4 regions of the Metabacillus indicus genome follow, and region 4 is predicted to be linked to each of the others. Evidence: riboswitches for the same ligand, from Rfam matches in the RefSeq annotation. Region 4 holds a riboswitch; each other region holds the start of a gene.

Region 1 (7,920 bases), 1.4 Mb from region 4:
ACGAAAAGAAGAGCATAAGACAAACAACAGCCTTCTTGGCGCCACTTTTATTAAATACACAGCATATCTTGTTATTTTCTTCGGAATTATATGGTTTTTAATTACGTATATTATGCCAATGTTTTAAGATAGAAGTTTTGAAAACCCGCGTTCGTAAATGGATGCGGTTTTTTGTTGTGTTTAGTTTTTCGTTTTGTTTTGTGCTGGCTGTGACGGGAGCTGGTGTCATCAAGCTTTTGATTCATGCTTTTGATGGTTCTATTACGCCTGATTAGTGCCACCAAGCTTTTGATTCATGATGTTGGTGGTTCTATTACGACCTTTTAGAACCATCAAGCTTTTGATTCACGCTTTTGATGGTTCTATTACGCCTGTTTAGGGCCATCAAGCTGCTCATTTTCGGTTTTGATGGTTCTATTCTGCCTGCTCAGTGCCATCAAGCTGCTCATTTTTCGTTCTGATGGTTCTATTCTGCCTGTTTAGGGCCATCAAGCTGCTCATTTTCGGTTTTGATGGTTCTATTCCGCCTGTTCAGTGCCATCAAGCCGATCATTTTTCGGTTTTGATGGTTCTATTCTGCCTGTTCAGTGCCATCAAGCCGCTCATTTTTCGGTTTGATGGCTTTATTCCACATGACATGCAAAAAAACCGAACAGGAGTCTTCCTGTTCGGTCTGATATTAACCGCCTCCGCTGTCTGCCGGAGGTTCGGCAGGCTCAGCAGGTTCAGCTGGCGGTTCTTCCGGTTCGGCCGGCTCACTTGGCTCGGCTGGCTCTTCCGGTTCCTCAGCTGGCGGCTCAGCCGGCTTTTCTTTTTCTTTTTTCTTTTCTTCTTCTTTTCTTCGCTGCTCTTCTTTTCGTGCTTCTTCTTCTGCTTTCCTCGCCTCTTCTTCTGCTCTTTTCGCTTCTTCTTGTGCTGCTTTTTTAGCTTCTTCGTCCTGGCGCTTTTTCTCTTCTGCTTGTTTCTTTTCTTCATCGGCTTTTGCTTTTTCTTCCTGCTTCAGCCGTTCCTGTTCTTCTTTTCTTGCTTTGGCATCTTGTTCTGCCTTTTTGTCAGCTTCTTTTTTTCTTTCTTCAGCCCGTTTCTTTTCTTTTTCCTCTTTGCCCGTATCTTTTTTCTTCACGGGTTTCTTTTCTTCTTTCTTTATTGGAGCGAGTTTAAAGTCTTCAGGCTTTTCGTTTTTCAGGGCTGCATCCATAATGACTTTATAAAGCGGTGCAGCTGTTGCACTGCTTGATGTTTTCAGGTAATGATTTTCATCTGTCTGATCGTAGCCGAGCCATAGCGCACCAACTACGTTCGGTGTATATCCGACAACCCATTGGTCCTTAGTCCCATCGATGCCGTCGATGCCAAGCTGGGTGGACCCTGTTTTCGCCGCAAGCTCATGCTTTTCGAGAGCAGCTTTTCTACCAGTTCCTTCTTTGACAACCCCAAGCATCATGTGTGTCATCGTTTGAGCTACTTCTTTAGTCGTTACTTCTGTTTCTTTCTTTTTCCATTCCGCAATGGTGTTGCCCTGCACATCAACAATTTTCGTGATCGCATGAGCTTCTACGCGCGTGCCGTCATTTGGAAAAGCGGAATAGGCTTCGGCCATGTTAAGCGGTGCAACCCCTTTATCAAGTCCTCCAAGTGCAAGACTCAGGTTGCGGTCATTTTCGGTAATCGGCAGTCCGAAGCGCTCGGCTGCATCTACACCTTTAGCCACGCCTATTTCGTTTAATGTCCAGACAGCGGGCACATTATGAGACTTTATTAAAGCTTCATACATGGTAACCTCGCCATGGTACGATCCATCAAAATTCTTTGGCTGATATCCGTCAATATCCAGAGGTTTATCCTCAAGCTTGGAATTAACGGTCATTCCGTTTTCAAGAGCGGGCGTGTAAACCGAAATCGGCTTCATCGTCGAACCCGGCTGCCTCTTCAGCTGTGTAGCCCTGTTGAATTGCCTGAATGAATGTTCTCCGCGGCCGCCGATCAGCGCCTGGACTCCTCCTGTTTTAGGGTTCAGGAGAACGGCACCGCTTTGCACCAGCTGATCTCCTCCCAGGTCAGGGAAGTTCGCATCATCTTTAAACACATTTTCGATCGATGACTGCATGTCCTGGCGCAGTTCGGTATGAATCTCAAACCCGCCGGCAAGGATTTCATTTTGCGTCAATCCGTATTTTTTGATCGCTTCTTCAATTACGTGATCTACGTACGAAGGGTAGCGGCCTTTATATTGATCCAGTTCTTTTCTTTCAAGAACGACTTTTTCCTTTTTCGCTTCGTTCATTTCTTCTTCAGTAATCACGTTTTCTTCTTTCATCAGTTTCAGAACGACGTCTCTCCGGTCGAGAGACTTTTCCATATTCTTGACTGGTGAATAATTCGTCGGGGCTTTAATCAGACCGACAAGAATCGCTGATTCGTTCAGGGTCAAATCTGCAGGCTCTTTTCCAAAATATACTTTTGAAGCCCGCTTAAGTCCCCAGGCACCCTCTCCGAAATAAACTTTGTTTACGTATAGTTCCAGGATTTCTTCCTTTGAATATTCATCTTCAATTTTCTGCGAGATAAAATACTCATCAAATTTCCGTTTAAATGTCTGATCGTGAGTAAGCAGGGTATTTTTGGCAAGCTGCTGTGTCAGCGTGCTTCCTCCCTCGACAACTCCTCCCGCCAGCACATTCTTGAATGCAGCGCGGACAATTCCGATATAATCGATCCCGTTATGCTTGTAGAAATTTTGGTCCTCTGTTGCCTGAAGCGCCGCGTAAAAGTGTTCGGGCACATCTTCATACTTGACCCATTCCTGTTTGGAGCTTGAGATCTTGCTTGCGATTTCTCCGTTTTGATCATAAATAATGGTCGGGGCGTTTGCTCGTTCCTCTAATTTGCTGACATCCTGCGATGCAATAACTGAGTTGTGCACCATAAAGACAAGGATGACTGAAAGCAGCACGAAGATGAGCAGTTTCATGAACACACCCTTTATGGAAAATAGTGACTTAAACATGGATAACCCCCTGATATAGAAAAATAAATCCTATCTTTTATTACCCCAATTACAACAGGTGTACGCCTAATTATGAAAAAATCTGTCCGCCTAAGCTAAATTTCTGACAGATGAACGTTTTCCCAAGGAAATATCAGGGTATTTCAAAAATATGAAATCATCTGCCAAAAGAAAGGAATGAATGAACTTGGATACATTTCACCACATTGTAGTAGCTTATGACGGACAGGATGAAAGTTCAGCAGCTCTAACTAAAGGAATTCAGCTGAGCAAGCAGCTCGGAACACGATTAACGGTTGTTCACGTCTATCAGGCAGAGCATGCCATGAATACTGGAGGCGTCAGACCCGGTATTCCGAGTGCTCCTGCAAACGGTTACCTGACTGATAACCTTCAGAACTATCCGGTTGCCCCTGATGCGGCACGCCAGTTTGATGATCAGCCTAAAAATGACCACTTCGACCATTCTGATGAGGTCTCGTCGAGGATCCGAATGAAGCTTGATGAGAACCAGGCAACCGGAGACGTTGAGATTCTGTCAGGCTCCCCGGCAGATGCCATCCTTTCATTTGCCGATGAACATGCAGCTGACCTCATCATTATGGGCAACAGTGATTCAGGCGGCCTTAAAAAACTGCTTTTCGGCGGAGTAAGCGATAAAGTGCATCATCAGTCAAATATTTCAGTGCTGATTGCAAAATAAATGTGCTAACGGGTGCTTTTTTAAGCATCCGTTTTTTTGAGAGCTAAACACTTAAAAACCCCTGACACAAACAAAGTTTCAGGGGTTTTTTCGTCCCTTGCTTAATCCTGTTCCATTTACTTTTATCACCAGTTGACATAGATCAATAGACTGATATAATACTTTTATGCACAAAAGCATAAAAGCGTTTAAGTATAAAAGGAAGGAATTTCAATTTATGAGTCAATCAAAATCACTTTCATTCACTGGTTCAGTGATTCTATTTTTATCGATGATCGGCATTATTTTCATCAGTTTATTTTACTTAAAAACAGAACCGCATCTTCCGCTGATGCTTTGCCTTGTTTTTCTAAGCGGCGCAGCCATTCTTTATAAGTACTCCTGGAAGGAAATTGAGGACGGGATTGTAAAAGGCATTCAATCCGGTGTTCAGCCTATTATTATTCTTGCTTTAATCGGGATTCTTATTGGAGCCTGGATGTTCAGCGGAACCATACCTACTGTCATGATGGCCGCTTTGTCCATCATAGATCCCGCGTACCTCCTGATTTTGACTCTTTTATGCTGCACCATTATTTCAAGTCTTGTGGGCAGCAGTTTTACAACGGTCAGTACAGTCGGAGTTGCTCTTATGGGAGTGGCCATTGCCGCAGGAGTTCCCGTTGAATGGGCTGCAGGGGCTGTTATTTGCGGGGCATGCTTCGGGGATAAAATGTCGCCGATGTCAGATACAACGAATTTTGCCTCAGGTGTGGCTGAAGTCAATATTTTTACTCATATCCGCCATATGGCAAAAACGACGATTCCCGCTTATGCGATAACAGCAGCACTTTTCTGGTATATGGGGACAACTCTTTCTGCTGACGGAGCAACACTTGATAACATTAAGGAAATTATGACGGTCATGAAAGAGCACGTCACAATCAGTCCATGGACCTTGATCTCTCCTCTGATTGTGATTGGACTTGCCATCTCACGGGTTCCTGTTATTCCTGCTCTTGCAGCAGGCATTGCAACGGCCGGCATCACAGGTCTCCTCATTCAGGACGGGACAAATCTTTCCGGTTTCTTAGCCGTTCTGCAAAATGGAACAGCGTTTGATATTCAGCAGGAAACCGTCCAGCAAATGCTTAACCGCGGCGGGCTTCAGTCTATGATGTGGTCCATTTCGCTGATTATGATCGCCTTTGCTTTAGGCGGATTGATGGATAAAATGCAGCTGATCCAGACTTTATTAAACGGATTGATTGAGAGAATTAAAGTCAAAGGGCAGCTGATCCTTGCAACTATTTCTTCTTCAATCGGAGTTAATCTCGTAACGGGAGAGCAGTATTTGTCCATACTCATTCCCGGTCAGTCGTTTAAACCGGCCTATGAAAAACTGAACGTTGAAAAGAAATATTTATCAAGATCCCTTGAAGATGCCGGAACACTGATCAATCCCCTTATTCCCTGGGGAGTAAGCGGAGCCTTTTTCGCGCAGACACTCGGTGTGGACGTCATAGCGTACCTGCCATTTGCGTTCTTTCTCTACCTGTCTCCATTGTTTTCTGTCCTTTTTGGATTCCTGCCTGTCAGGAAACATACACTCTAGCAGAAAATCCCGCCTAAACCAGGCGGGATTTTTATTATTATTTCTCGACCACTTTCGTTTCTTTTGCGATCAGTTCATCAAACAGCTTTTGAAGCTTTCTTGTGACCGGGCCTGGAATTCCTTCTCCAATCTTTCCTTCATCAACCTTTATGACAGGAATCACTTCACTGGTCGTAGATGTGATAAATGCTTCATCAAGAGAGACAAGACCTTCAGTGCTCAATCTTTCTTCCAGAAACTCAATTCCGTTCTGTCTGCAAAGCTCTTCTACTTTCATTCTCGTAACACCATTCAGGATCAGGTTATTCGCAGGATGAGTAAACACACTTCCGTTTTTCACCCCGTAGAAATTGGAGGAAGAACCCTCTGTAATCATACCGCTTCTGTGAAGGAGCGCCTCATAATCCCCGCGGTCATGTGCCTCCTGTTTTGCTAGGACATTGCCCAGCAGATTCAGGCTTTTAATATCGCATCTGAGCCAGCGCACGTCTTCAAGCAGGCTGAGAGAAATCCCTACCTCCTGCTCTTTTGCCGGTTTTGAGCATGGAATTGGATAGGCCGTTAATTCAGGAACCGTACCCTTGCCAGGAAACAGATGCTTTCTTGCGGCAGCTCCTCTTGTAACCTGCATATAGATACCGCCGTCTTCTGTCTTATTCAGGCGGAGAAGTTCTTCAAGCTGATCTGTCAGCTCCCCTATCGTATATGGAAGGTCGATTTTGATTTCTTCTGCGCTTCGAATGAACCGCTCCATATGCTCCTTCATCGCAAAAAATGCCCCATCATATACCCTGATGACCTCGTAAACCCCGTCACCGAACTGATGGCCCCTGTCTTCAAGATCAATCGCTACTTCATCACGCTTTTTATATTCGCCGTTAACAAGTATGTACATGATAAATCTCCTTTTTATAAGACTTAGTGTAACCTTCCCTTTAACCTATGGTATGATGAAACACGCTGAACTGTAAAATGGTTTTCTATTTTTCTTTCGACATTTTCATAGATTTCAGTTGAAATTATAACCCATGTCATTTATGATGAGAATATCAAACAACACAACATATTGATTTTACTACTAAAACTACATACCACATATTGAAATAATCAGCGAATCAAGGTGCCAACATGTTGGCTTAAAAGGGAATCCGGTGCAAATCCGGAACTGTCCCCGCAACTGTAAGTGTGACGAACTGGGAATACCACTGTACGAGAGAAATGTATGGGAAGGACTCAGCGCAGAGTGATCACAAGTCAGGAGACCTGCCTTAGATTTGCAGAAGTTTCGAATTCTTCGGGGACTGAGGAGATGAAACGATGGCCAGTAACAGGGATGCGTGCACCCTCTTATTCTATCGTTTGATCCGCTCATGTTCTCATGGGCGGTTTTTTTGATTTTCCGCAGTTTTTTTCCTGAAAGATCAATGACCGTTATACGGAAATCCGAACTATAAATGAGGAGGATGTCTTATGGCAACCAAAATAACCACTGTCATCGTAAACGAACTGACAAACGAAAAAGCCCCGTTCTCACCGCAGCGGCTGACTGACTTTATTTCTGAAACCGGAAAAGATTTTAAAGAGCTTGACCTCCATACATACACCGAAAGAGCTGTTCAAAGCATGGAAGGCCGGACTGTCTGTTCTGCCTCTCAGGTGACCAACCTGCTCATTCTCGAAGGCCTTTCAAATATCAGTGAGCTTCAGCCGGAATGGACCTTTTTCTGTGCCCGGATTTATCTAAAAAAGCTGTATAAAGAAGCGGCATATAACAGGGAATCAGGAGGCGGCACCTTTCTGTCGCTGATTAAAACCCTTACAGCAAAAGGCATCTACAGCAGACACCTTCTTGACTCTTATTCCGAAGAAGAAATTGAACAGCTTTCAGAAGTCATTGACCATGACAAAGACAAGCTTTTTACATACATCGGGCTCCGGACACTCTCTGACCGGTATCTTGCGAGAGATTATGACAAGTCGGTTTATGAGCTTCCCCAGGAGAGGTATCTCGTCATCGCCATGACGCTGATGGCAAAGGAGAAAACGGAACACCGCCTCCAGCTTGTAAAAGAAGCGTACTGGGCACTCAGCAATTTATATATGACCGTTGCGACTCCGACTTTGTCAAACGCAGGAAAGCCTGTCGGACAGCTGTCCAGCTGTTTTATTGATACAGTTGATGACAGTCTGCAGGGCATCTTCGACAGCAACACAGACATTGCCAATCTTTCAAAATCAGGCGGAGGCATCGGCGTTTATCTCGGGAAAATCCGCAGCCGCGGGAGTGATATTAAAGGCTTTAAAGGAGTATCGTCCGGTGTCATACCGTGGATGAAGCAGCTGAACAATACGGCGGTAAGCGTGGATCAGCTCGGGCAAAGAAAAGGTGCGATCGCCGTTTACCTCGACGTCTGGCACAAGGATATCTATTCCTTCCTTGATTCCAAGCTGAACAACGGGGATGAGCGTTTACGCACACATGACCTCTTCACCGGCGTCTGCCTGCCGGACCTTTTCATGGAACAGGCTGAAAACCGCGGAGAGTGGCATTTGTTCGACCCTCATGAAGTTCGGAAAGTCATGGGTTACTCCTTGGAAGATTATTATGATGAGCAA
Region 2 (7,920 bases), 410 kb from region 4:
TCATATACGTTAAAACATGCTCATTGATTTCCGTTTCTTTTTTGAGCGAAACAATACAGCGCTCCGCTCTTCTTGCTACGGTCCTTGCCACATGGATGGCAGCGGCCGCCTCTGTTCCCCCAGGTAGAATGAACCGCTCGAGCGGAGGGGCTTCTGCTGTGTACGCATCAATTCGCGTTTCAAGAAACTCAATCATGTCAGGTGTTGTTTTATAGGGATACTTTTGCTTGCCGTGGATGACAGCAAGATCGCTTCCGCAGTCAAAAAGTTCATGCTGGATTTTTTCAAATTCCTGCTTCATGTCTTTCAGAGTTTCATCGTTCATCCATGTCATGGCAAGACCGGTAAAAGAGTTTACCTCATCGATTGTTCCGTAGGCTTCTACCCTCAGGTCATCCTTATCGACACGGCCCCCGATAATGCTTGTTTTCCCTTTATCGCCGGTTCTAGTATACAAATTCATATTCAGCAGCTCCTGTCCTTTGTTCTCAGACTGTCTTGCCTAAGCTAAAAAGAAAGTCTCTCTCTTATTCTGCCATTATTTTATTGAAGTGTAACGCCATAATCGTTTTTACACAGATAATACTGAAACGTTTTTTGCATAACCGGGTACAGCACAAGAAAGAAAATGCCGTTTCCTGCTGCATGCATCGTATCAAACGGGATTCCTGCAAGATAGTAGGCAAGTCCGTTATCTGTCAGGACAAACATATTCAGAGAAACGATGAATCCAAAAAGATATCCCGCAAGAACAGCTGCCGGGCTAAAAATGAGCAGCCTGTTTCTTTTAACCGCTTTTCCAAGCAGGCCGAATACGAGAGCCAGAATCCCCCATGCAAGCATCTGCCAGATTGTCCACGTTCCCATGCCAAGCAGCAGGTTGCTCAGGAAACAGCCTAGCACTGCGACAATCATTCCATTAACCGGTCCGAGCAGAATCGCCGTGATGAGGATGATGGCTGTCATCGGCTGTATGTTCGGAACAAATTGAAAGGAAAGTCTGCCGACAACGGACAAGGCTATAAGCAGAGACAGAAGACTGATTCTTCTTGTTGTCATTGTTTCTCACGCTTACTCATAATTCCGCAGATCAAATTCAATTTTATCGCCGTCTTTCAGTTTAATGTCATTAGCTCCTGTCATGGCATCTTCCCCGTTAACGATTAAATGCCAGTATGTTTTGTCCGCTTCGCTCGCCTGGATGCCTTCAATTCCGTTGATAAAACCTCCGGACTCTTCAATTTCAAAGTTCTCCTTCATGGCATCCATCAAGTTTTGTCCTTCTTCAAATGCAATTTCTTTAGCGTCTACTTTCTCTGCCATTTCATTTTTTGTCAGCGTGACAGATGCTTTCAGCTCTTCAGCCTGCTCTTTGCTCTCAGCAGCAGGTTTTGTTTCTTCCGTTTTAGGCTGCTCTGCCGCATTTCCGCAGGCACTCATCAGTGTCAGAAGAATGATTGCGAGAAAACTGTAAAATTTGTTCATGTTCCATCTCTCCTCTTGTTGTTGTGTATGTATTGGAAAAGCAAAAAGCCCATCTTATAGAAGATGGGCTTTTAAAACGGCATAGAAGAAACTGCAGGCACTCATGCCATACCTGTGCCGTTTCTATGCTCAAATCCCCGAAGAATAGTAACGTTCGAAAGATCCCGGCAGGTCTACTGACTCGTGCTTCATCCTCAAGCCTGCACCTTCCCGTCTGAATTCTGACAGTGGTCTAAAAGCAGGTATTGTCTGCACTTACAGTTGCGGGGACAGTCCAGGCATTTCACCTGATTCCCTATTAAGCAAAGTTTGCACCAGTTTCTTTTCGTATTCACTTTTATATCCAGCTTTTATTGTACCTAAAACGACATGCGGCATCAACAGGTGTTTCGTATGAAACAAGAATATTCGTCAGATTCTATCAGGATAAACGGTTTTTCGAGGCAGAAAGAAACTGAATGTTGTTCCTTCATTTACTTTGCTGTGCACATTAATCGATCCTGAATGGGCATCGACAATGTTCTTGGCAATCGCAAGACCAAGGCCAGTTCCGGAGCGGCCTCTCGTCCTCGCCTTATCTGCTTTGTAAAAACGCTCAAAAACAAACGGAAGGTCTTCTTCGACAATTCCTGTGCCCGTATCCTTCACATCAACTTTAATACCGCCGGCAGCAGACTGCACAGCCATTTCGACTGTACCGCCCTCAAGTGTATGCCTGATAGCGTTATCCACGAGATTCGTCAGAACCTGTTCAATTTTATCCGGATCCAAAACAAATTCAGGTTCGTCAAGTGTAATGCTGGAGGTGAGCGTAATGTCTTTTTCTCTTGCAAGTCCCTGGAACTTCCGGTTTATTTTTTCAATAAATTCATGAATGGAAATGCTCTCGAGATTAAGGGTGATATGACCCGCTTCCATCCGGGCAAGATCGAGCAGATCATTGACAAGCCTTCCCATTCTGAGCGATTCATCGTAGATAACCTGTGCAATCTCTTTTTTCTCTTCATCCGAGCTTGCAATATCATCCACAATAGCTTCAGAATACCCCTGGAGCATGGCAATCGGCGTTCTCAGTTCATGGCTGACGTTTGCGATAAAGTCTTTGCGCAATTTATCAAGCCTGCGCTCTTCTGTCATGTCCCGAAGCACGGCAACAGCCCCCCGGACGTACGACTGATTGTAAAGCGGGCTCATGACAAGCACCCAGCTTCTTCCCTGAAGGGTTACTTCAACGATATGCTCTCTTTCTGTGTTGACTACCCGCTGGAACAATTCCTTTGCTTCCGGCGGAATTTCTTCCCCTTCATTAATCTGCATTTTCTGTTCATAGTACCATGACTGCAGGAAGCGTTCTGCAGGAGGATTGGTCACGAGAATCGTTCCATCAATATTAAGCGTGATAACCCCGTCTGCCATACTGCTTAAAATGCTCGTTAAGTGCTCTTTCTCCTGATTGAGAGCGTTGATGTTAAACTTCAGCTGTCTGCCCATCTGATTGAACGCAATGGCGAGCTCCCCTATTTCATCGTGGCTCAAAATAGGAACTTTTGTATCAAAATTGCCGCGTGTCAGCTCTTGTGTCGCCTCTCTCATTTTTCTCAATGGATAGGTAATTCTAGTAGACAGGAAAAAGGCAAAAACCGTTGTCAGAATGATGGCTATACCTGCCGCAAGAAGAATGTATTTTGTCGTGTGCTCGGTTGTCTTTTGGACGGCCTGCAGGGACTGTGACATAAAAACGGCTCCGTCCTTGCCGTCACTTGTTTTATAGGGAACACCGACTACAAGCACTTCCTCCTTGTTTCCGGAGTTTTTTTGCTGTTCTTCAGGCAGCCGCGTGAGCTTGCTTACATTTTTCTGATCCTGAAACACCTTTGACAGCTCTCTGTCAGCGCGGATATCCTCCATGCTGAAGGTTGGCGTGTTTTCATACTTTTTTGGTGAAAACCAGTATTCATTTTCGTTTTCGGCTATCACAATGCTTGTCAGTTCATCCGCAAGCTCCCAGGTGATGGATCTTGCAAGCTCCTGGTCTTCATGGTTTTCCAAAATAACAGACACTTTGTTGGCCAGCTGCGTCAGTTCGTTCTCGGCTTCATCCACATGAAAGCTTTCAATAAATTGAAGCAGCAAAACGGTCAAGACAAATAAGACGAATGATACGAGAAGCAGGATGGTAAACCAGAGTTTACCGACTACGCTTTTCCAAAACATCATTCACTGCCTGCCTCAAACTTGTAGCCGACACCCCAGACCGTCACAATCATCGAGGCAGCATCGGGTGAAACTTTGCTGAGTTTCTCTCTAAGACGCTTAACATGTGTATCAACCGTTCTCAAGTCTCCGAAAAACTCATACTGCCATACTTCTTTCAAAAGCTTCTCACGGTCATACACTTTATCAGGCGTTTTCGCCAAAAAGTAAAGAAGCTCATATTCTTTCGGCGTTAAGCTGACTTCTTTTCCATCAGCAAGAACGCGGTGGGCATCATGGTCAATGGAAAGATGCGGGAAGACAATCACGTTTTTGGCCTTTGTCTCTGTTTTAAGGAATGAAGTCGTCGAAGAGCGTCTCAGAAGGGCTTTCACTCTCAAAACAACTTCTCTCGGGCTGAAAGGCTTAACGATATAGTCATCTGTGCCGACCTCAAATCCCTGTACCCTGTTCACTTCTTCCCCTTTTGCCGTAAGCATAATGATCGGCGTTGCTTTTTTCAGGCGAAGCTGTCTGCACACCTCAATGCCGTCAATGCCCGGCATCATCAAATCAAGCAGAATCAGATCATATTCTTCTGCAAGAGCCATCTCCAGAGCGTCGCTTCCGTTGTCGGCTTCTTCAATCTGATAGTTTTCCCGTTCAAGGTACATCTTCAGCAGTCTTCTGATTCTGTCTTCATCATCTACAACAAGTATTTTATAGTTTGGATTGGTTTCCATAGAGGTTCCTCCTGAATTAGAAAAGTGTAAGCGGACGTTCAGCTCCGGGAGCCAGATAAGAAATCACCTGAAAAGTCCGGGTTTAGACTTTTTAGGGGATTTTGTTCTGGCAGAGGAGCTGGCCGCTGAAGCTAGACAATGAAATGCGTAAGCGGCCATAAGAATGATTACTTCCTATTTTACCAAAAAACCTTCACTTTATAGGAGTGAAGGCTCTTTTAAAACGTATTTTAAGCGTAAGAATGCAAACCGGCGATGACAAGGTTCACAAAAATCAAGTTGAACATGATGATAGCAAAACCGATCACAGCAAGCCAGGCCGACTTTTCTCCCTGCCAGCCTTTTGACAGCCGCAGATGGAGGTATGCTGCATAAAACAGCCAGGTAATCAATGCCCAGACTTCCTTCGGATCCCAGCCCCAGAAACGTGTCCATGCAATCTGCGCCCAGATCATGGCAAAGATCAGCGCGCCTAATGTGAAGACCGGAAATCCGATTGTTACCGAACGGTATCCAATTTCATCAACAAGGTCCAGGTTGACGTTTTTCACGAGCGGCTGCAAAAAGGCGGAGATCCGCTTTCTTAAAATCAGGCGAAGCGCACCGTAAAGCAGCAATCCTGTTCCAAGCGACCAGAGCACGGTATTCAGTTTTCGTGCTGAAATCAGGGCCGGAACTTCAACAGCAGCTTCCATTTTTCCTTCTGTCAGGAGCTCACCTTTATGGGGACCTACAAGAGCAGGAAGGTTATAGACCATTTCCGCTTGCTGTTCATTTTTATCTGTCCATTGATAGACAGCTTCATAATCCATGATTCTGAATGTGCTTGTTATCGCAATAAACGCAATGGTTGCAACCAGGGCGTACATCACCGTCTCAAGCCAGAACGTCTTTTTGGATTTAACAGACTGATCAACCGTGCGAAGCAGATAAATAACGCCGGCAATGAAGCTGATGGAGAGGATTGCCTGTCCAAGAGCCGCAGTGGTCACATGGATGTGAAGCCAGCTGCTCTGCAAAGCCGGAATCAGCGGAGATATGTCTGTTGGAAACATGCTTGCATAGGCAATCAGAAGCAAGGCAACAGGAAGTGTAAACAATCCAAGAACCGATACTTTATAAATAAAATAGAGGACAATAAATGCCAGAACAAGCATCATGCCGAAAAACGTTGTAAACTCAAAAAGATTGCTGACAGGAGCATGACCGGAAGCCATCCATCTTGTAATAAAATAGCCGGTCTGTGCTGCAAACCCGGCGATTGTTACCGCAATGCCTGCAGACGCCCATTTTGTAGGCTTTTTATATTCTTTTCTCTTGTCGCGGATTGCTCCTGCAAAAAGAAAGGTTGCAGCCAGGTATAGAAAGAATGCTGCAAATAGCAAATTACTGCTTAAAGCCGCCACACCTTTTCCTCCTCATCGCTTTATTTCTCATCTGACTGGTCAGCCGGCTTTTCAATCACTGTTCCTTCAAGCACAGCTTCCATTTCCTTTTTAATGCCGTACCAGTTTTTATTGGTATGGCCTGCAAGGAGAATGGCATCCCCGTTCCGCCTGATCCAGATGCGGCGGTGATTCCAGTACATGCCCTGAGTGACACCGATCATGAAAATGGCTCCGCCAAGTCCAAGGAACCAGAGGGTATTGTCTTTTCTTACTGTAAGAGCAGAAAGGTTTTTCGTTTCGACTCCTTCAAACTTCATCTTCATCTGATTATCTTCACTCGGCTCAATCGTCTGCTGAATCGCAACAAAACTCGTCTCGCCCTCAGGTTTATCAGGAGAAATCATTTTAAAAACAAATGCCGGGTTATCCGGTATTCTTGTTTTCGTTGCCGGCTCTCCCTCGCTGTTGAAATAAAAATCAGGAAGGTAGCTTGCAACTTCCACTTTATAGCCATTGCCAAGGTCATACTGTTTTTTCGGATCAAGCAGATCTATGGCAAGTTCACCAAAGCTCTCTTCCGTCTCTTTGTCTATCAGACTGAATTTCATCTTGTTTAATTCGTTCAGTTTGAAATCAACTTGATAAAGAGCATACGAATCATGCTTTAACGGCTGATTCACTTTAATCTGCTCATCCTTTATTTTCTCAAGCTCTGGATCGGCGCCAATAAGGGCTTCTCCTTTTCGTTCAAATAAGGTGACATTTGTCTGATAGTTTTTGGCTACACTGCCGTCTCCTACTCTAGTAATCGCGTTTTCAAATACTTCATCTTCGCTTTCTTTCTGGTAGGTTTCCATAATGAACTGATCGCTTTTCAGAAAATACTTGCCGTCTGTTCCAGGGATGACCTTTGTTTCTCCTTCGCGGATCCACAAGACATCATCCACATACATGCCCGGCACAAACCTGAGCATCGCTCCAAACAAAAAGATGATCAGACCAATGTGGTTGACATAAGGTCCCCATCTTGAAAAACGGTTTTTTTCGGCCAACAGGCTGCCGTTCTCTTCTCTGACATGATAGCGTTTTCTCTCAAGCTTTTCTTTCACCATTTCCAGCTGCGCATCTGCGTCAGTGACAGACGGTGTCTCGCTGAACAGGCGCTGTCTTCTCATAAAACTTTCATGGCGCGTGACGCCCTGCTTTTTCAGCGCCCTGTAAAGCGGTACAAACCGGTCAAGGCTTGCAATGACAAGCGAAGCCGCCAGCGCCCCGATCAGGACGATATACCACCACGAGCTGAAAAGTTCATGAAATCCAAGCTGATAATAAAGCTGGCCGATTACGCCGTATTCTTCCCGGTAGAAATCTTTAGGCGTCACATTCGGCGGTATGTACATCACTTGAGGAAGAATGGTGCCGATCGCTGACGCTATTAATATCAGAACGATAATCCAAATCCCGACTTTTACGGAAGAAAAGAAATTCCAGATCTTGTCGACCGGGGTTCTTTTATAGGTCTGGGACCGTCTTGCACTGCCGTCATACTTCATATCAAGCAGCTTGCTTCCGTTCTCCTTTTCCTGAATAGGACGGCCGCAGGATTCGCAGAGAACCGTTCCATGCGGATTGCTGTGGCCGCATAAGCATTTCACTTCATTCATGATGAAAACTCCCCGTTTACGGCTTGATTGATTCCATATAATCCCTGACCATCCGCTCATTCATCTGGCCAGTGATAATTTCTTTCACTACTCCATTTTTGTCAATGAGAAATGTAGTCGGAAGCGGGACAACTCCATATGCCTCCAAGACTTGTGAGTCTTTATCAAGGACCACGGGAAAAGATAAATCATATGTTTCCATAAAACTCTGCACGGCAACGTTTGACTCTGCGATGTTCACGGCAAGAATTTCAACGCCCTGGTCTGAATAATAATCATACTGGCTCTGCATATAGGGCATCTCGCGTTTGCACGGCTCACACCATGTTCCCCAGAAATTCAGAAAAACACCTTTTCCTTTGTAATCAGAAAGCTGGTGCTTTTCCCCTTTCAGGTCTGTTAATACGAAATCAGGCGCCTCGCTGCCAACCTTCACCTTTTCTTTGC
Region 3 (7,920 bases), 120 kb from region 4:
CCTCATTCCCATTTGAATGCTCCTAAGTGCATCTTTTCGCGACATGGCAGGCTCAGCTGCGAAATTTTTTGTGCCGTATCCGATTTTCTCGGTTCTTACACCGGGTATGTCTGCTTTAACGCCTGCGTCCACGATTTCAAGGAGTCCGTTTACGCGCTTTGTGAACACATTAATTGCAGCTCCGCCTGCTAAAAAATTTCTGACCATTTGACCTGTCACTTCCTGCGGATAAGCAGAGATGCCTTCTTCAGCAATCCCATGGTCCGCTGCAAAGACAATCACGCCAGGAGGTGAAACATCGGGTTTTACTTCTCCTGTCATTTCTGCTAACTGTACGGCTAATCGTTCAATTTCACCGAGACTTTGTAAAGGTTTGGTCAGTGTGTTTATGTATGCTTCTGCCTCCTGTCCCTTTGCTTTGTCTAACGGTTTTATCGCATCAATAATCTGATAAACATCAATCATTTTTTTCACCTCCTTTTCATGATTTCATAGATTCTATCTAAATCCAATGCAGCTCTTACATGATCTGCAAGCCTGTCAAATTCTCTTTCTTTCAATTCGCGAAAGAAGAGCGAGCGCTCAATCGGCTGCAGCCCTTTTTTGCTCCGGAGCCTGTTCAAAAAGCGCCATCTGAATGCGTCGTTGTGAAACACATCGTGCAAATAAGTTCCCATTGCGTGACCTTTTGTGTACCCTTCACCGGTCCCTTTCTGGATTGAAAATGGTGAAGGAGCATCAGACAGCAAAGTTTGTCCCATGTGAATCTCGTAACCTGAAAGAGTAAGGTCTTCATATCCTGAGACGGCACAAGGTCCTTCCGTCCGAATGGTTTTCTTATCCGCATACAGGACAGTTGACACAGGGAAAATGGCAAGCCCGTCCTGTTCTATAATGCCGGATTCGACGCCTACTGGATCAGACAGTTTTTCTCCCATCATTTGATACCCGCCGCATATCCCGATGATATGGGTTCCATTTTTATAAGCAGACAGCACTTTGTCAAAAAGTCCGGTCTCTTTTAAAAAATGAAGGTCTTCAGCTGTGTTTTTACTGCCTGGCAGGACAATAAGATCAGGCCGGCCAAATGCAGAGGCTTTTCTGACAAAGCGGATATTCACATCAGGCTCCAGTCTAAGAGGATCGATATCTGTAAAATTAGACAGTCTTGGGTAGGCAAGAACTGCAACATCCAAATCTCCCTCAAGATTTGTGCCTTGGGAGTACTGATTGAGGACGAGAGAGTCTTCGCCATCAATTTCAAGGTCCGGTATAAACGGGAGAACACCAACAACGGGTATTCCTGTGTACTCCTCAAACCATTGGAGCCCCGGTTTAAGAAGGGCAAGATCTCCCCTGAATTTATTGATAACAACTCCGGCAACCCGTTTGCGGTCTTTTTCCGCAAGAAGCTGGAGCGTTCCGACAAGACTTGCAAATACCCCTCCTCTATCGATGTCTCCAACTAGTAAAACAGGGGCATCCGCAATCTCTGCAACGCGCATGTTGACGAGCTCCCTGTCATTTAAATTGACTTCAGCAGGAGACCCTGCCCCTTCAATTACGACCGCGTCATAGTTGCTTGTTAGGTTGTGCAGAGATTCTTTAATCGCGTTAAGACCAAGGGTGAAAAAGTCTTCCCGGTAGGCTGAGGCGTTCATGACAGCATACGGTCTGCCGTGAAAAACAACCTGTGATTCCATTTCACCTGAAGGTTTTATTAAAATCGGATTCATATCCGTGTCAGCTTCTGTTCCTGCTGCTTCTGCCTGAATTCCCTGTGCTCTGCCGATTTCTTTCCCGTCTTTTGTTATGTATGAATTCAGTGACATGTTCTGTGACTTAAAGGGAGCCGTTTTATACCCGTCCTGCATGAAAATCCTGCACAGTGCGGTTGTCAGAATGCTTTTGCCCGCATCGGAATGTGTCCCCTGAATCATGAGTCGAAGCGCCTTTTTCTTCTCATTTCTTTTAATATTCAATTCCATAAATTGCGTCGACACCTTCATCGTAATAATGCTTTTCAACGTCGATCACAGAGACGAGATCAGCGATTTCCCTGATTTCCTTTTTGGCGTTTCTGCCTGTCAGGACAAGGTGGACATGAGGGGGACGGTTTTGAATGGTCCAAATGACGTCTTCAAGAGGAAGAACATCGTCCACAGGAAAAGTCTGAATGGCAAGGGCATTATTGATTTCGTCCAGAATGACAACATGAGAGTCCCCGCTTAGAATGGTTTCTTTTGCTTTTATCCAAGCCATTTTTAAAGCTTCCCGGTGAATCTCGGGTGTTTTGGTCCAGGTAAATCCGGCCCCGAGCTGCTGAATACTGACTCCGGGCAGAGCATTCAGTATTGCTCTCTCACCATAAGTCCGCTCAGGAGATTTAATAAATTGCAGAATGGACACGTTCATTTGTCTTCCTGCAGCCCGCACGGCAAGACCGATTGCTGCTGTCGTTTTTCCTTTTCCATTGCCTGTATAGACCAGTACTCTTCCTTTTTCGTTTTTAATCGCCATACATCCATCTCCCATCTTTTTTGCCAATATAAAAAGGCCCTGACTGAAGACAGTCAAGGCCTAAATAAGCATAGTGAACTAACGCATACAAGGGTTCCTGACTCGTTCTTCCCACCGAAAAACAAGCAAAAATCAATTAAAGCAGGTCTCCTGGCTTTGCGCTTCATCTTGATACTTGAGCCTTCCCGACATTAGAGTCAGTGGCGATTCAGTTCAATCTGCGCTTACAGTAGCGGGGGCTGCGCCGGATTTCCACCGGCTTCCCTATTATCCTGAGTATTCAGGCACTTTAAAAGAATCATATTTTTTGTTCATTGTAATCTATAAAACTGGAAAAGTCATCAAGATTTTTTCATGTTGTTGTTTTTTCTCTTAAAACGGCTTTCTCAAGCTCCAGTCTTTTTGTCGTTTCCAGTTGAAGAACGTTCCCGAATGTAACCTCGATTTTCTTTGTGAACAGCGGCCCGTCATAGACGAATGTATGGTATTCACCAGCCTCGCCCATAGGGCATATTTCTGTTTTTAAGGCGCGGTCAATAAATCGCTGATTAACCTCCATTCCGAGCCAGGACGGATCAAGTTTGTCATCCCTTACTCTAATCACAGCAGCTTTATATCCGCTTTCGGCAAATTGCTGAAGGGCATATATGGCGTTCTCTTTTTTCATCCATAAAGGGTAAAGCGGTTCAAGGCCCGCTGCTGCAGAAGCTTTTTCGCCCCACTCCCGGTGCTCGTCCAAATACAGATCGCCGAAAGCAATACTTGTCAGGCCGTATTGTTCCTTCAACTCTTTCAGCGCACCGATAAAGTGATCCGTATAGCTTTCGTAGGTGCATGAGATGAAATGCACAGGTATTTCAAGCGCTAGACTTTGCTGTTTGATTGCATCTATTTTCTCTCCGTGCCCGAATGTTCTTCCTGTTTCAGCCGGAACCGTCGTTATAAGGCATGCGATTTCATGCCCCTCGGCTGCAAGTTTATGAAGGGCCATGCATCCGTCTTTCCCTCCGCTCCAGGATACAGCTGTTTTCTTTTTCATTCACTTCCACCATCCCATCAAGAGTATAGCCTTGATTATGATGGGTTCAGAATGTTTAGTCAAAAAGAAAAATAGACAGCTTTGTTTATTTCACTGCCAATTTTAAGGCTGTCCTGTACAGCAGCTCTGTTCCAAGCGATATATCTTCCATCGTTGAAAACTCCTTTGGATTATGGCTGATGCCGTCTTTGCAGCGGACAAAAATCATCCCGTAATCACATTCATAAGACATCGCGAGTGCATCATGAAAAGGTCCGCTCATCAGTTCAGGCGCATCCAGACCAATCTCCTTGCTCGCTGCCCTCATAGTATTCATAATGTCCTCCGAGCAATAGCGCGGTTCACTGTTTGTGTCTTCAGAAACCGTATATGTCAGTCCGTGATCCTCGCAGATCAGATGCAGCCGTTTTCTCAACTGATTTTCTATGATATTTCTTCTTTCCATTTGAATATCCCTGAGATCTACCGTAAACATCACTTTTTCAGGTATGATGTTCCGTGAATCAGGAAAAACCTTCAGGCTCCCGACGGTCCCCACTGTAGGTGCAGATGGATCTTCTGATGCGAGATCATTCAGGGCAACTATGACCTTGGCCGCTCCAACTAAAGCATCCTGTCTCATATGCATTGGCACTGAACCGGCGTGGCCTGCAAAGCCTTCAAGCTCAACTGTCAGCCATAACGGTCCCGAAATGCCTGTTACAATCCCGACTGGTGCATCCTTCGCTTCCAGAACCGGTCCCTGTTCAATGTGCAGCTCAAGGTAGGCTGAAATGCTTCCAGGAGAGTACTCTGACTCCTTAAATCGCTCAGGATCACATCCGAACGAAAGCAGCGCATCCCGCCGTGTTATGCCATCTTTATCCTTCCGGTCAAGTTCTCCCTCTTCCAGTTTGCCGAGAATCCCTCTGACGCCAAATAATCCTTTATTAAATCGCGCTCCCTCTTCATCACAAAAAGCAGCAACTTCGATTGGCATATCTGGTATAACTGAATTCTCCTGCAGCGTCTGAACTGCTTCGATTGCCCCTAGAACACCGATGACTCCATCAAATCTTCCGCCATACGGCTGCGAATCAATATGGGACCCGAGCATAAGGACAGGTGCTTCAGCTCTTTTTCCCTCAAGCCTGCCAATCAGATTCCCAAAGTGATCAATCCGTGCGGCAAGGCCTGCTTCCTCCATCCAGCCTTTGACTGTTTCCATTGCCTGTTTATCTTCTTTTGACAATGCGAGCCTTGAAACTCCGGTTTCGCCAATTCTTCCTATTTCAGCGAGTTTATGAATTCTTTCTTCTAATCGGGTTTTATTGATGGTCAGTGTCTGTTCAGGCATGTATGACCCTCCTTTAAAAGTAATAGAATATTCTGTCTTTATACTATAGGAAAACGGAGCTCTTTTCATTTTTCTAAATGTAAAAGGATTCAACCTAAGTTCTTACACTTTGTCCATTTCTGCCGTTCTATTGTGCTTTTCCGGTGAAACCGATAAACTATAAGAGATAACGAATATCGGCCACTGGAGGTCTTCTTTTCATGAAAGCAAGGTATGAACTTGATAAAATGCAAATTACATTAAGCAATGTGACTCTGAGGCATTTTGCGGACAGTTATGTTCTGCTGAAAGCAGCAGATGAAAATAAGAATGAAGTCACGATAAAGCTCTCTCACGATCAGGCTGATTTCCTTGAAGCTGAATTCAGAGAATTGAACCGCAGGAGAAGAACATACTCTGAAGTTTATCGGGAGATTGATGAGGAAGAAGATTCTTATAACTTGTTTTCACCGGAATTTTTAACTGAAGAATAACAAAAAGGATGTCTGGGGCCGGACATCCTTTTTTTGCGCTTAAAAACAGCAGACAAGTTTCCCCCGGACGGGCATATAGTATGGTAATCAACTGCTCTGGGAGGGAAAATATGAGATTTGTAGTTATAAGAAAAAAATGGATTGTGATTGCTGCTGTTCTTTTTGCGGTTATTGGCTCCGGAAGCTGGTTTTATCTGAATCAGGATGCAGCTGAGGTCATTTCCGCCCAGCATGCAGATGAGAAGGCAGAAATCCATATGGTGACCGGAGAATTCACATCTAAAGCGGATGACGGGCGAAAAATTGAGGCGTACCGTTTTGATCCCGGCTCAATTACAATTCAAAAAGGTGAAGCCGTTACGTTGACCATCCACGGAGTAAATGGCGCGGAGCATCCCTTCAGGATTGAAGGAACAGACATAAAAGGTGTGGTCAAAAAAGGTGAAAAAGCGGTCATACCTTTAAAATTTGATGAAGAAGGAACCTACCGCCTAATTTGCGATACGCATTCCAGCCATGGCCAGGGTGCGCCGATGATTGCTTATATTGTTGTGGATTAATCCAGCACAAAAGAGAGCTGCGAAAACTACAGCTCTCTTTTTATTTCCAGGTAAACGGCAGGTTCCGATTGTGTGAGTTTTCAATTCAGCTAGTGCTGTGAATATTGTTTGCAGCAGAAACTCAGCAGCGGGCCGCCACGTAAGTGCTGTATAGCTGATTTAACAACACAAACTCAGGTCCAGGAAGCTACATAAGTGCTCTAAAGCTGGTTTAATAACATAAACTCAGCTGCGGCAAGCCGCGTAAGTGCAGCAAAGCTGGTTTAACGACATAAACTCGGCTTCAGGAAGCCGCATAAGTGCTGCAAAACTGGTTTAATAACACAAACACAGCTGCAGGTAGCCGCGTAAGTGCAGCAAAAACAGTTTATCAACAAAAACTCAGTTACAAGGAGTCACATAAGTGCTGCAACATTTATCTGTCTCCAGAAGGCAAACAGCAGGTTCCCCGTTTCTTAAGTTTCCTCCCCAAACACAGCAATGCTCTGCCGGTCTGTTTTAAAAGCAGTGCCGTCCCATTTCAGAACATTCATCATGTACCCCAGACCATCAGCGCTGTATCTGCCTGCGATGTTCTGATAGGTGTCCAGTTCGTAAATGCCGTCGCGCTCAAAATCAACAGGGTACAGTCCTGAAAGCGGGGCGACCCACCCCTCAACAGGTTCTTTCAGCGTCCCGTCGCTGTTGTAGATCTCGCTCAAATATTCTTTGCCTTTATACTGAAGATCGAGCAGATACTTTTTTGGCGGATTTGCGCTTGTTACCTTTGCTTTAAAATGATCAAGGTAAGTAACTGTATAGGTGTTCGATTTGTTGAATGATTCATCATCGAAAATCAGTTTGTATTGTCCGTTTTCATAGGTGTAAATATATGCATGGATGATGCCTCCGCTTCCCCCGGTATTAATGATGATAAGAATATCGTCTTTTTTATCTCCCGTGAAATCTCCCAGAAATATGGTTGGATCATATCCTGCGTTTTCTTTTAGCGGGATTTTCTGAACTTTTCCCGTGGCGCCGTTTCTTATATTGAGGGTGATGTTTTGCAAAAACGGACTGTCCGGTGTTTGTGATGCTGTCAGAAAGACGGTATCCGGTATGCCGTCTCCGGTGACATCCCCAACTGCTTCTGCAGCAACAAATCTTGCTTCTTCTTTGTAAAAGTCCTTGAAATAACGGCTTCTCCCCTGAAAGTATCCTGCTGGAAACCAGCCATTAGCTCCATGTTTCAATACGAGCACATAATCATCGTTGTAGAGTCTATAGGCGGCTGCAACTTCCAGAGCATGGTCGCCATCAAAGTCAGCGGCAATCACTGCCTTCCGCATAGCTGGTTCAGATATTTCGAGCACGCAGGCGCCCAAAGGCAGAAATGGGAGAACAATCGCAGTATAGTCAGCTTGATACATGCTGCACCCCGCTTTTTTCAGATTTGATACTTTATCCTATGCTCTTTTATAATGAGATAGGTACATAAGTGGAAATGACGCAAAGGATGAGATTTATATGAAAAAGATCGTTGTGATCGGTGCAGGTATTTTAGGTGCATCGGCAGCTTATCATTTAACAAAGCTTGGAGCGCAAGTGACGATAATCGACCGGAAAGATGCAGGTCAGGCAACAGATGCAGCTGCAGGCATTGTCTGTCCCTGGGTTTCACAAAGACGTAACAAAGCCTGGTATCAGCTTGTCAAAAAGGGTGCCCGCTATTATCCCGAGCTGATTGATGCACTCGAGGAGGACGGTGAAACCGGTACTGGCTATAAGCGCGTAGGAGCTCTCGTTCTTCAGCAGGACCCTGAAAAAATGGAGAAAATCATCGTGCGTACGGAAAAAAGAAAACAGGATGCTCCTGAAATCGGTGAACTTATCCCGCTGACAAAAGAAGAAACAAAAGAGAAGTTCCCTCTTCTCTCAGAAGAGTATTCATCTGTTCATGTAGAAGGGGCGGCACGGGTAGACGGCAGAGCATTAAGAGATGCGTTACTTCAT
Region 4 (7,920 bases):
TAAGCGCTGATACGATTGCAGAAATATATAACCTGCTGTATGAAAGAACAATTGCCGGAAGCAAGCCTGAAGTTCAGCTCCTCGCTAAAACGGCTGTAACAGATATTTCATACAGCGGGGAGGAACTCGTCCTTGCCAGCTGTCAGCGAGAGCAGGCTGAATCGTTTGTTCTTTCAGCAGATACCGTAATTGCAGCAACGGGCTACAAGACCGTCTGGCCTAAAGCATTTAAAAGGCTTGCCGGAGCTATGAAATGGGACAAGGCAGGGCGCCCGGTCATTTCAAGGGACTATCAGGCTGAGATGAACACGCCCCGGGCTCTGCACAGTGTATTTATTCAAAACGGAGAGCTTCACACGCACGGAGTAGGAGCGCCTGACCTCGGCCTTGGAGCTTACAGAAATGCACATATCATTAATACCATTGCTGGAAAAGCGGTTTTTGATCTGTCTGACAAAAATGTGTTTCAGCACTTTGGAACAAAACATGTTGCCGGAAAGAAACAACTGGTTTAGGAGAGTGAGAGATATGGAAGCGAACATCAATAAGAAACATTGGGAAATAGCAAATAAACGGCTGACCGCCAAAATGATTGCAGAGTTTTTGTATGAAGATATGATTGCTGCTGTTAAATCGGAAGACTTTTATTATCTTGAATGTTCAGGCGGGAAGAAAATGAGGTTCAAAGCTGAAGAAAGATTGATGGACAGCTATTGGGTGAATCCAGAATCTATACAAGTCCAATCTGGTAATCAATGGGTGGAAACGGTAAGCGCGGTCGAATTCTTGATCATGATCCAGCAGGATCTTGGAATTAAGCCGTTTACAGCAGCTTATTTGATTGAAGAATACAAACGGACACTCCTTGCAGATGTTCACATTATGGCAAAAGAGGAACACAGACAGACAGAATCCCTGCTTGAACTGGGATATGCCGAGCTGGAAGGGGAGATGACAGGGCATCCATGGATCACATACAACAAAGGGCGAATCGGATTTTCCTATTCTGATTACCTTCATTATGCCCCGGAACAAAAAAAGGCTGTGCGCCTGGACTGGATCGCTGTTTCCAAAGGCAAAGGCACGTTTCATTCTATTGAAGAAGTTGAATATGAGCATTTAATAAAAGATGAAATTGGTTTGAATGCTTGGGAAATGTTCAATCGGAGACTGAGCGAGGCTGGTGTTGAACCTGAAGATTATTTCTTCATGCCAGTGCACGAATGGCAGTGGGACAATGTGCTCGTCCCGCAGTTTGCTGAAGAGCTGGCTGAACAGAACATCTTGTATCTGGGAAAAGGGGAGGACGAATACCTGCCGCAGCAATCAATCCGCACCTTTGTCAACATGGATGACGAAAAGAAACACAACGTTAAGCTTCCAATGAGTATATTAAATACTCTCGTATACAGAGGACTCCCGTCGGAGAGAGTGGTGCTGGCTCCTGAGATCACCAGGCATATTCAGGGAATAAGGGACAATGACCCTTTTCTTCGGGATGTGTGCAAAGTCGTTCTGCCCGGTGAGATCGCAAGCATGAATTACGATCATCCGGATTATTCGAATCTGAATGGGGCACCTTATCAATTTCTTGAGATGCTCGGGGTTATCTGGAGAGAAAACCTCTGTTCATTTCTTGAGGAAGGGGAGGAGGCCATCACTCTTGCGGCCCTTTTATATGTCGGTGAAGACGGTAAGTCCTATGCTCTTGAACTTGCGAAAAAGGCCGGCCTCACAGCAGAAGAGTGGATAAAACAGATGTTTGATGTGATCCTTCCGCCGCTGCTTCATTATTTGTATCAGTACGGAACGGTCTTTTCGCCGCACGGACAGAATACAGTGCTCATCCTGAAAGACAGTAAACCGAACCGTCTGGCCGTGAAAGATTTTGTAGACGATGTAAACATCAGTGACCAGAAGCTTCCTGAACTTCAGCACCTGTCAGAGGAACTGAGAAGTGTGTTAAGAAGCGAAGCGCCGGAAGGTCTCTGTCAATTTATCTTTACAGGTTTGTTCGTTTGCCACTTCAGATATTTTGCAGACATTCTTCACCGCAGCGGCGAACTGGATGAAGCTGTTTTCTGGAACATGCTCAGGGATGCCATTCTCTCGTATCAGGCAAAATTCCCTGAACTGAACGACCGGTTTGAACTGTTCGATCTCCTGAGGCCAACTTTTAAAAAGCTTTGTCTGAACCGGAACCGCATGATTGACTATGGGTATGGTGACGGTGACGACAGACCTCACGCTTCTGAATTTGGCAGCGTGAATAATCCGCTTTCTGCAGGCAGATCTTCTGCAATCATAATCTAATAGAAAGACGGCAAAATCGACAAATGATTTTGCCGTCTTTTTGTATACCTGCCGGAACGCCCTCTTAAAACTTGCATATCACTTACAATCGCATAAAACAACTTGTATAAACTTATAAATACTTGAATTTTTGATGTATAATACTTATAATCACTTATATAAGGTTTGAACCTGGTGTTATTTTACAAATATTTCTGAAAAGTGAGGCGGGTCATTTGTACCAGGAAGAACGCTTGATTTCGATATTGGATTATTTAAAAGAGCATAAACGAATCACGGCTGATCAGATTTGTTCGCATTATGATGTTTCAAAGGACACGGCAAGGCGCGATCTCGTAAAGCTTGAGGAGCAAAAGCTCATTATCCGGACGCGGGGCGGAGCGATCCTGCCGAGCTCTCATACAGAGATAAAAGATTATCAGAACCGCCTTGAAACCGTTTCTTATGAAAAAGAGCTGATCGGCAGAAAAGCAGCAAGTCTCATCCGTGAAGGAGACCGGATAATCCTTGATGCCTCCACTACAGTTCAGGCATGCGCCGAATTTATGAATGTCACGAATGCAGCTGTCATTACAAACTCAATCAATCAGGCAGATATTCTTTCATCAAAGCCCGGGATTCAGATTCATCTCCTTGGAGGAGAACTGCAGAAGGAGCACCGCTTTCTCTACGGATCATCTGTCGTTGAAAAACTTTCTAAATATCATGTGGACAAAGTATTTATTGGAGTTGTCGGCATCTCTGAAAGGGGATTATCTATAGCACACGAGGAGGACGGGATGGTAAAGAGGAAGATGATCAGCCAGGCTAGTCAGGTAATTGCACTTGCCGATCATTCAAAGCTTGGAGTGACCGATTTTTTTCTCTATGCCGATCTGCATGAGATCGACCTGTTAATTACAGACAAAGAGCCTGATAAATCATTTAGAGATCTGCTTGATAAAAACAATGTAGAGCTGCTTGTAGCCGAGGAGGAAACAACATGACAAAATTAATCGCGATTGACCTTGACGGTACACTTTTGAACAGTGAAAACAAAGTGAGTGAAGAAAATTTGAATGCGCTGAGACAGGCGCAGGAAAAAGGGATAGAAGTGGTCATTGCAACAGGGAGAGCCCATTTTGATGTGAAGGAAATTTTCAAGAATGCGAATGTGAAAACCTGGGTGATCGCTGCGAACGGCGCGACAATCCACCAGCCTGACGGAACGCTGTTTCAATCTCAGCCTATGGAAAAAGAAATGGCTGCAGAAGCATTGCAGTTTCTTGAAGAAAACGACTACTACTATGAAGTTTTCGGACAAAATGCAATCTTCACCCCGCAGCACGGAAGAGAGCTTCTGTCGATTGAAATAGACCGGATCAAAAGTGCAAATCCGGAAGCCGACCGCTCAAAGCTCCTTCATGCTGCCAGCAAACAGTACAGCCAGTCAGGATTTGTCTTTATTGAGAGCTTCAAGGAAATCTTAAACGAGGATATTTATAATATTCTTGCCTTTTCATTCCACCAGGAAAAGCTGGACGCCGGATGGGAGAAGTTTAAAGACCGTGAAAATCTGACCTTGGTTACGTCGGCAGACCATAACTTTGAACTTGAACATAAATTGGCCTCAAAAGGCATTGCTTTGAAGAAACTCGCCGGCCATTTAGGCATTGACCTTTCAGAAACCGCTGCGATCGGAGACAGCATAAATGATCAATCCATGCTTGAGGCAGCAGGAAAAAGCATTGCCATGGGAAATGCGCGTCCAGAAATTAAGGCGATTTGTTCAGATATCACCCTCACGAATGATCAGGATGGAGTAGAGCTTGCGATTAAGCGATTAATGGATGCAAAGCAGACAGTATAATCAAAAGGCCGGTCACCCAAGCGGGAGGCCGGCCTTACGCTTGCAACTCAATGTCAGAACGACTTACTTTACATGAAGGGGCAGAAAAATCCGGAAAACAGTGCCCTGACCAGGTGCGCTGTTTACATAAATATGCCCGTTCATCGAATGGATAATGCTGTAGGTGACCATCATCCCAAGTCCAGTACCGTTTGATTTCGTAGAAAAATATGGCTCTCCAAGCCGCAGCACCTGATCCTCCGTCATGCCTTTTCCAAAATCAGAAATAGTGATCTTTACATATGTATCTTCTTTTTCAGCAGAAAGCTGGATCAGGCCACCGGCATGATAGGACTCTATGCCATTTTTTAAAATATTGATGATGGATTGCTTGAATTTAAGCGAATCACCAAGCACAAAGAGCTCTTCCTCGCAGAAATCCTCTTTAAACTGGACATTTTCCATTTGGGCGAGCGGTGTCAGAACGTTCATGCAGTTTTTCAGCTCGCTGTGTATGGAAATCGGATTTTGATGTTCAGCCTCTGGTCTCGCAAAGGTTAAGTAATCTTTAATGATATTCGTAGCGCGGTCCAATTCATCTAATGAGATTTTGATATATTCGTCCCGTTTCTCCCTGCTTATTTCATCATCTCTGAGCAGCTGAAGAAAACCTTTTGTTGTTGTCAGGGGATTGCGCACTTCATGTGAAATACTTGCTGCAAGATGGCTGACAACTTCAAGCTTTTCCGCTTTTATAACCCTTTTCAGCAAATAAAAATTTTGAATGATTGTTTCAAACAAAATCGTGCCGATGACCGCTGCAAAAATGTGAAAGATAATCAGCTCCAAATAATGCGATGGATGAAAAGCCGTTTTATACATCATTTCAATCTGGATAATCGATAACAGCAGAGAACCCAGAACAAATGCAGTCACAAGAGAGAGCTTCATTCTCAGCCTGCTTTTCAAATAATACGAAGACAGCATCGGGACAAACAAAACGAGTATTCCTGCCATGACAATTGTCGGATAAATGCCGCTGCCGCCAATAAGCACCCTTGTTCCGACTGTGACGATAAATAAAAAGATTCCAAGCGGATATCCTCCGTACAAAAGCCCCATAACATATGGAATCCGTCTGAAATCAAAGAAAAACTCTCCATCAATCATAAAGGGATACAGCATGCTGAAGACAATGGCAAGCGCAGGAAGAAGGGCAAACAGCCATTTGTTCATTTTTTTGTTCGTTTCTTTTCTCATATACAATAACTGGATGATGAGAAGCGGTGACAAAACGAGCAATAAATTCAACAGTACATCCTTCATTTCCATGGGCACACACCTAATTCTCCAAATAGTGAAATTTCTTCTCTATTAAAATATATATCAAATGGACGGAGAATGTTAGAATATTCTATAGACTGGCCAAAATTTTTCCCGGGAGATGCGAAATGGCGATAAAATTGCTTAAACAAGATCAATATCCTCAGGCAGTCGCTTTTTTAGATAAAAACCATGATGTAAACGCTTTGATTGCAGAAGACCTGAAAGATGAACAGGTCAGGGTTTTCGGTCAGTATCAAGATGCTGAATTGACGGCTTTGCTTATCAATTATCCTGATAAAATGTATTGCTGCAGTTCTGTAATGCCTGCTGATGTAGAGGCTTTTATTCCTGTCATTCAGGAAACAGGCATCAGGAGAATTTTCGGGAAACAGGAGCTTATTGAGTCAATTAAAAGGATTGTGAAAACCGAGATTGAAAGTGACTCAGTCATGATGAAATACGATAATAGAGCAGCCGGCAGCATATCCGGCGAAGTCTGCAAAATCACAAGTCTTGAGGATTGCCGCAGGCTTTACCGCTTATTTATTCAAGTAGAAGAATATAAAATGGCTGGTCCGAGTGAAGAAATTTTTGCGGATGAACAGTATGAAAGCATCCTCTCCGGAAAACTCAGTGTCTATTACTTTGAGGAAAACGGCACGATGGCAGCAACTGCAGGAATTTATACAGATCACGAGAAGACTGCTGTTATTGCCGGCGTTGCAACTCCTCCCAAATACAGAAGAAAAGGATATGCCTCAAAAGTCATTGCGAGAATATGCAGGGATTATGGAGATGAAAAAGAACTCTATTTATTCTACAACAATCCAGATGCAGGAGAACTGTATAAAAAGCTTGGATTTTATGAGGCTGCCAAATGGAAAGTAATCGGAATTTCTTTCTGAATAATAAGAAATGTCTTGCAAGATTGAAAAACATCAGCTATTGTTAAAAACAATCACAAAAATATTCATAATATGTTGACAAGCGATGGGTGCTGACGCTATACGCGGAAGCTTAAAAGGGAAGCCGGTGAAAATCCGGTGCGGTCGCGCCACTGTAATGGGGAGCATTCTGCACGAAGCCACTGTTCTGCAATGGAATGGGAAGGCAGCAGCATGCAACGAACCAGAGCCAGGAGACCTGCCTGTCGTATGCACTTTAAGCCTACGCGAAATAGGGAGGGTGATGCGGTATGTTGAAACCTTTGTTGTGTCTCAACTCTAGTTAGCTGTGTCCATTAAACTCTCTTTTAAAAAAGGAGAGTTTTTTCATGTTTAGAGCTGAGAAACTATGAAAACGGGGGAACCGCAATGAAAATGAGAAATTCAAACCTTGGATATCCGAGAATTGGAGAAAAAAGAGAATGGAAAAAGCTTCTTGAGGCGTTTTGGAGAGGAGATCTGACGGAGCGGGAGTTTCATTTGGATATGAAGAAAATCAGGCTCTCTCATTTGGTCAAACAGCGCGAGGCGGGGATTGACCTTGTCCCGGTAGGCGACTTCAGCTATTACGATCATGTACTTGATACGGCCGTTATGTTCGGACTGATTCCGGAAAGATTCAGGGACCAGGACCCGTCATCACTCCAAACGTATTTTTCGATTGCCAGGGGCAGCAAAGACATAGTAGCATCAGAAATGACAAAATGGTTCAATACAAACTACCATTATATTGTTCCTGAGCTTGACGGAACAGAACCCCGCCTTATCCATAACCGGTTGCTTGAGCTATTTAAAGAAGCAAAGGATGAGGCCGGGATTACGGGGAAACCGGTACTTGTCGGCCCGCTGACTCTAACAGCCCTTTCAAAAGGAGAAAAGAAAGAAGAAATTCTCGAAAAACTCGTCCCTTTATATGTTCAGGTTTTCAAGGAGCTTGAAGAAGAAGGTGCAGAGTGGATACAAATAGACGAGCCAATATTTGTTACATCTGCAGCGGATGCAGCCTTTATGAAAAAAACGAAAAAAATCTATGAAACAATCAAAAAAGGGTTAGGCAGCACAAAACTTCTTCTGCAAACTTACTTTGAATGTCCAGAGCAATATGAAGAGCTCATTCAGCTGCCTGTTGACGGCATAGGCCTTGATTTTGTTCATGACAGCGGCAAAACACTGGAGCATTTGAATGCATTCGGTTTTCCAAAGGACATGGTGCTTGCGGCAGGCGTCATCGACGGCCGCAATATTTGGAAGGCAGAGCTTCAGAAAACAGTCAAATTGGTAAACCGAATTCTGGAGAAGGTCGGAAGAGACCGGCTGATTCTTCAGCCTTCATGCAGCCTGATTCATGTGCCTGTAACTGCAGGGAGTGAAGGGAATTTACACCCTCTTGTTAAAAGCGCGCTGGCATTCGCGGATGAAAAGCTGCAAGAGATCACCCTGCTGACAAAATTTATGAATTTTGAAGAAGAGACTCTTTCAGCTTATGATCAGGGGATATCAGAACTTGCA

Evidence for each region. Region 4 has a riboswitch for cobalamin ahead of metE (5-methyltetrahydropteroyltriglutamate--homocysteine S-methyltransferase). Riboswitches for the same ligand answer to the same signal wherever they lie in the genome.
Region 1: it holds a riboswitch for cobalamin, as region 4 does, so the genes downstream of both, ACK1LH_RS04055 (ribonucleoside-diphosphate reductase subunit alpha) here and metE (5-methyltetrahydropteroyltriglutamate--homocysteine S-methyltransferase) in region 4, are expected to answer to the same signal.
Region 2: it holds a riboswitch for cobalamin, as region 4 does, so the genes downstream of both, ACK1LH_RS13105 (DUF4430 domain-containing protein) here and metE (5-methyltetrahydropteroyltriglutamate--homocysteine S-methyltransferase) in region 4, are expected to answer to the same signal.
Region 3: it holds a riboswitch for cobalamin, as region 4 does, so the genes downstream of both, ACK1LH_RS10225 (cob(I)yrinic acid a,c-diamide adenosyltransferase) here and metE (5-methyltetrahydropteroyltriglutamate--homocysteine S-methyltransferase) in region 4, are expected to answer to the same signal.

Annotation. Positions count from the first base shown of each region.
Region 1 covers NZ_CP176757.1:792,546-800,465, reverse strand. Annotated here, with positions in the region: gene ACK1LH_RS04080 (hypothetical protein) at 1-127, shown strand, start outside; gene ACK1LH_RS04075 (transglycosylase domain-containing protein) at 680-3,007, opposite strand; gene ACK1LH_RS04070 (universal stress protein) at 3,195-3,710, shown strand; gene nhaC (Na+/H+ antiporter NhaC) at 3,928-5,304, shown strand; gene dat (D-amino-acid transaminase) at 5,342-6,199, opposite strand; cobalamin riboswitch at 6,406-6,590, shown strand; gene ACK1LH_RS04055 (ribonucleoside-diphosphate reductase subunit alpha) at 6,775-7,920, shown strand, end outside.
Region 2 covers NZ_CP176757.1:2,575,432-2,583,351, forward strand. Annotated here, with positions in the region: gene ACK1LH_RS13095 (cob(I)yrinic acid a,c-diamide adenosyltransferase) at 1-463, opposite strand, end outside; gene ACK1LH_RS13100 (ECF transporter S component) at 544-1,059, opposite strand; gene ACK1LH_RS13105 (DUF4430 domain-containing protein) at 1,072-1,485, opposite strand; cobalamin riboswitch at 1,634-1,819, opposite strand; gene ACK1LH_RS13110 (ATP-binding protein) at 1,897-3,702, opposite strand; gene ACK1LH_RS13115 (response regulator transcription factor) at 3,699-4,421, opposite strand; gene ccsB (c-type cytochrome biogenesis protein CcsB) at 4,652-5,827, opposite strand; gene ACK1LH_RS13125 (cytochrome c biogenesis protein ResB) at 5,848-7,473, opposite strand; gene resA (thiol-disulfide oxidoreductase ResA) at 7,490-7,920, opposite strand, start outside.
Region 3 covers NZ_CP176757.1:2,038,592-2,046,511, forward strand. Annotated here, with positions in the region: gene cobT (nicotinate-nucleotide--dimethylbenzimidazole phosphoribosyltransferase) at 1-465, opposite strand, end outside; gene ACK1LH_RS10220 (cobyric acid synthase) at 471-1,940, opposite strand; gene ACK1LH_RS10225 (cob(I)yrinic acid a,c-diamide adenosyltransferase) at 1,972-2,520, opposite strand; cobalamin riboswitch at 2,643-2,827, opposite strand; gene ACK1LH_RS10230 (diphthine--ammonia ligase) at 2,873-3,559, opposite strand; gene ACK1LH_RS10235 (M20 family metallo-hydrolase) at 3,645-4,895, opposite strand; gene ACK1LH_RS10240 (hypothetical protein) at 5,096-5,368, shown strand; gene ACK1LH_RS10245 (cupredoxin domain-containing protein) at 5,479-5,928, shown strand; gene ACK1LH_RS10250 (VCBS repeat-containing protein) at 6,384-7,337, opposite strand; gene ACK1LH_RS10255 (NAD(P)/FAD-dependent oxidoreductase) at 7,435-7,920, shown strand, end outside.
Region 4 covers NZ_CP176757.1:2,160,752-2,168,671, reverse strand. Annotated here, with positions in the region: gene ACK1LH_RS10860 (lysine N(6)-hydroxylase/L-ornithine N(5)-oxygenase family protein) at 1-515, shown strand, start outside; gene ACK1LH_RS10855 (IucA/IucC family protein) at 529-2,313, shown strand; gene ACK1LH_RS10850 (DeoR/GlpR family DNA-binding transcription regulator) at 2,529-3,299, shown strand; gene ACK1LH_RS10845 (Cof-type HAD-IIB family hydrolase) at 3,296-4,162, shown strand; gene ACK1LH_RS10840 (sensor histidine kinase) at 4,226-5,473, opposite strand; gene ACK1LH_RS10835 (GNAT family N-acetyltransferase) at 5,593-6,372, shown strand; cobalamin riboswitch at 6,443-6,633, shown strand; gene metE (5-methyltetrahydropteroyltriglutamate--homocysteine S-methyltransferase) at 6,781-7,920, shown strand, end outside.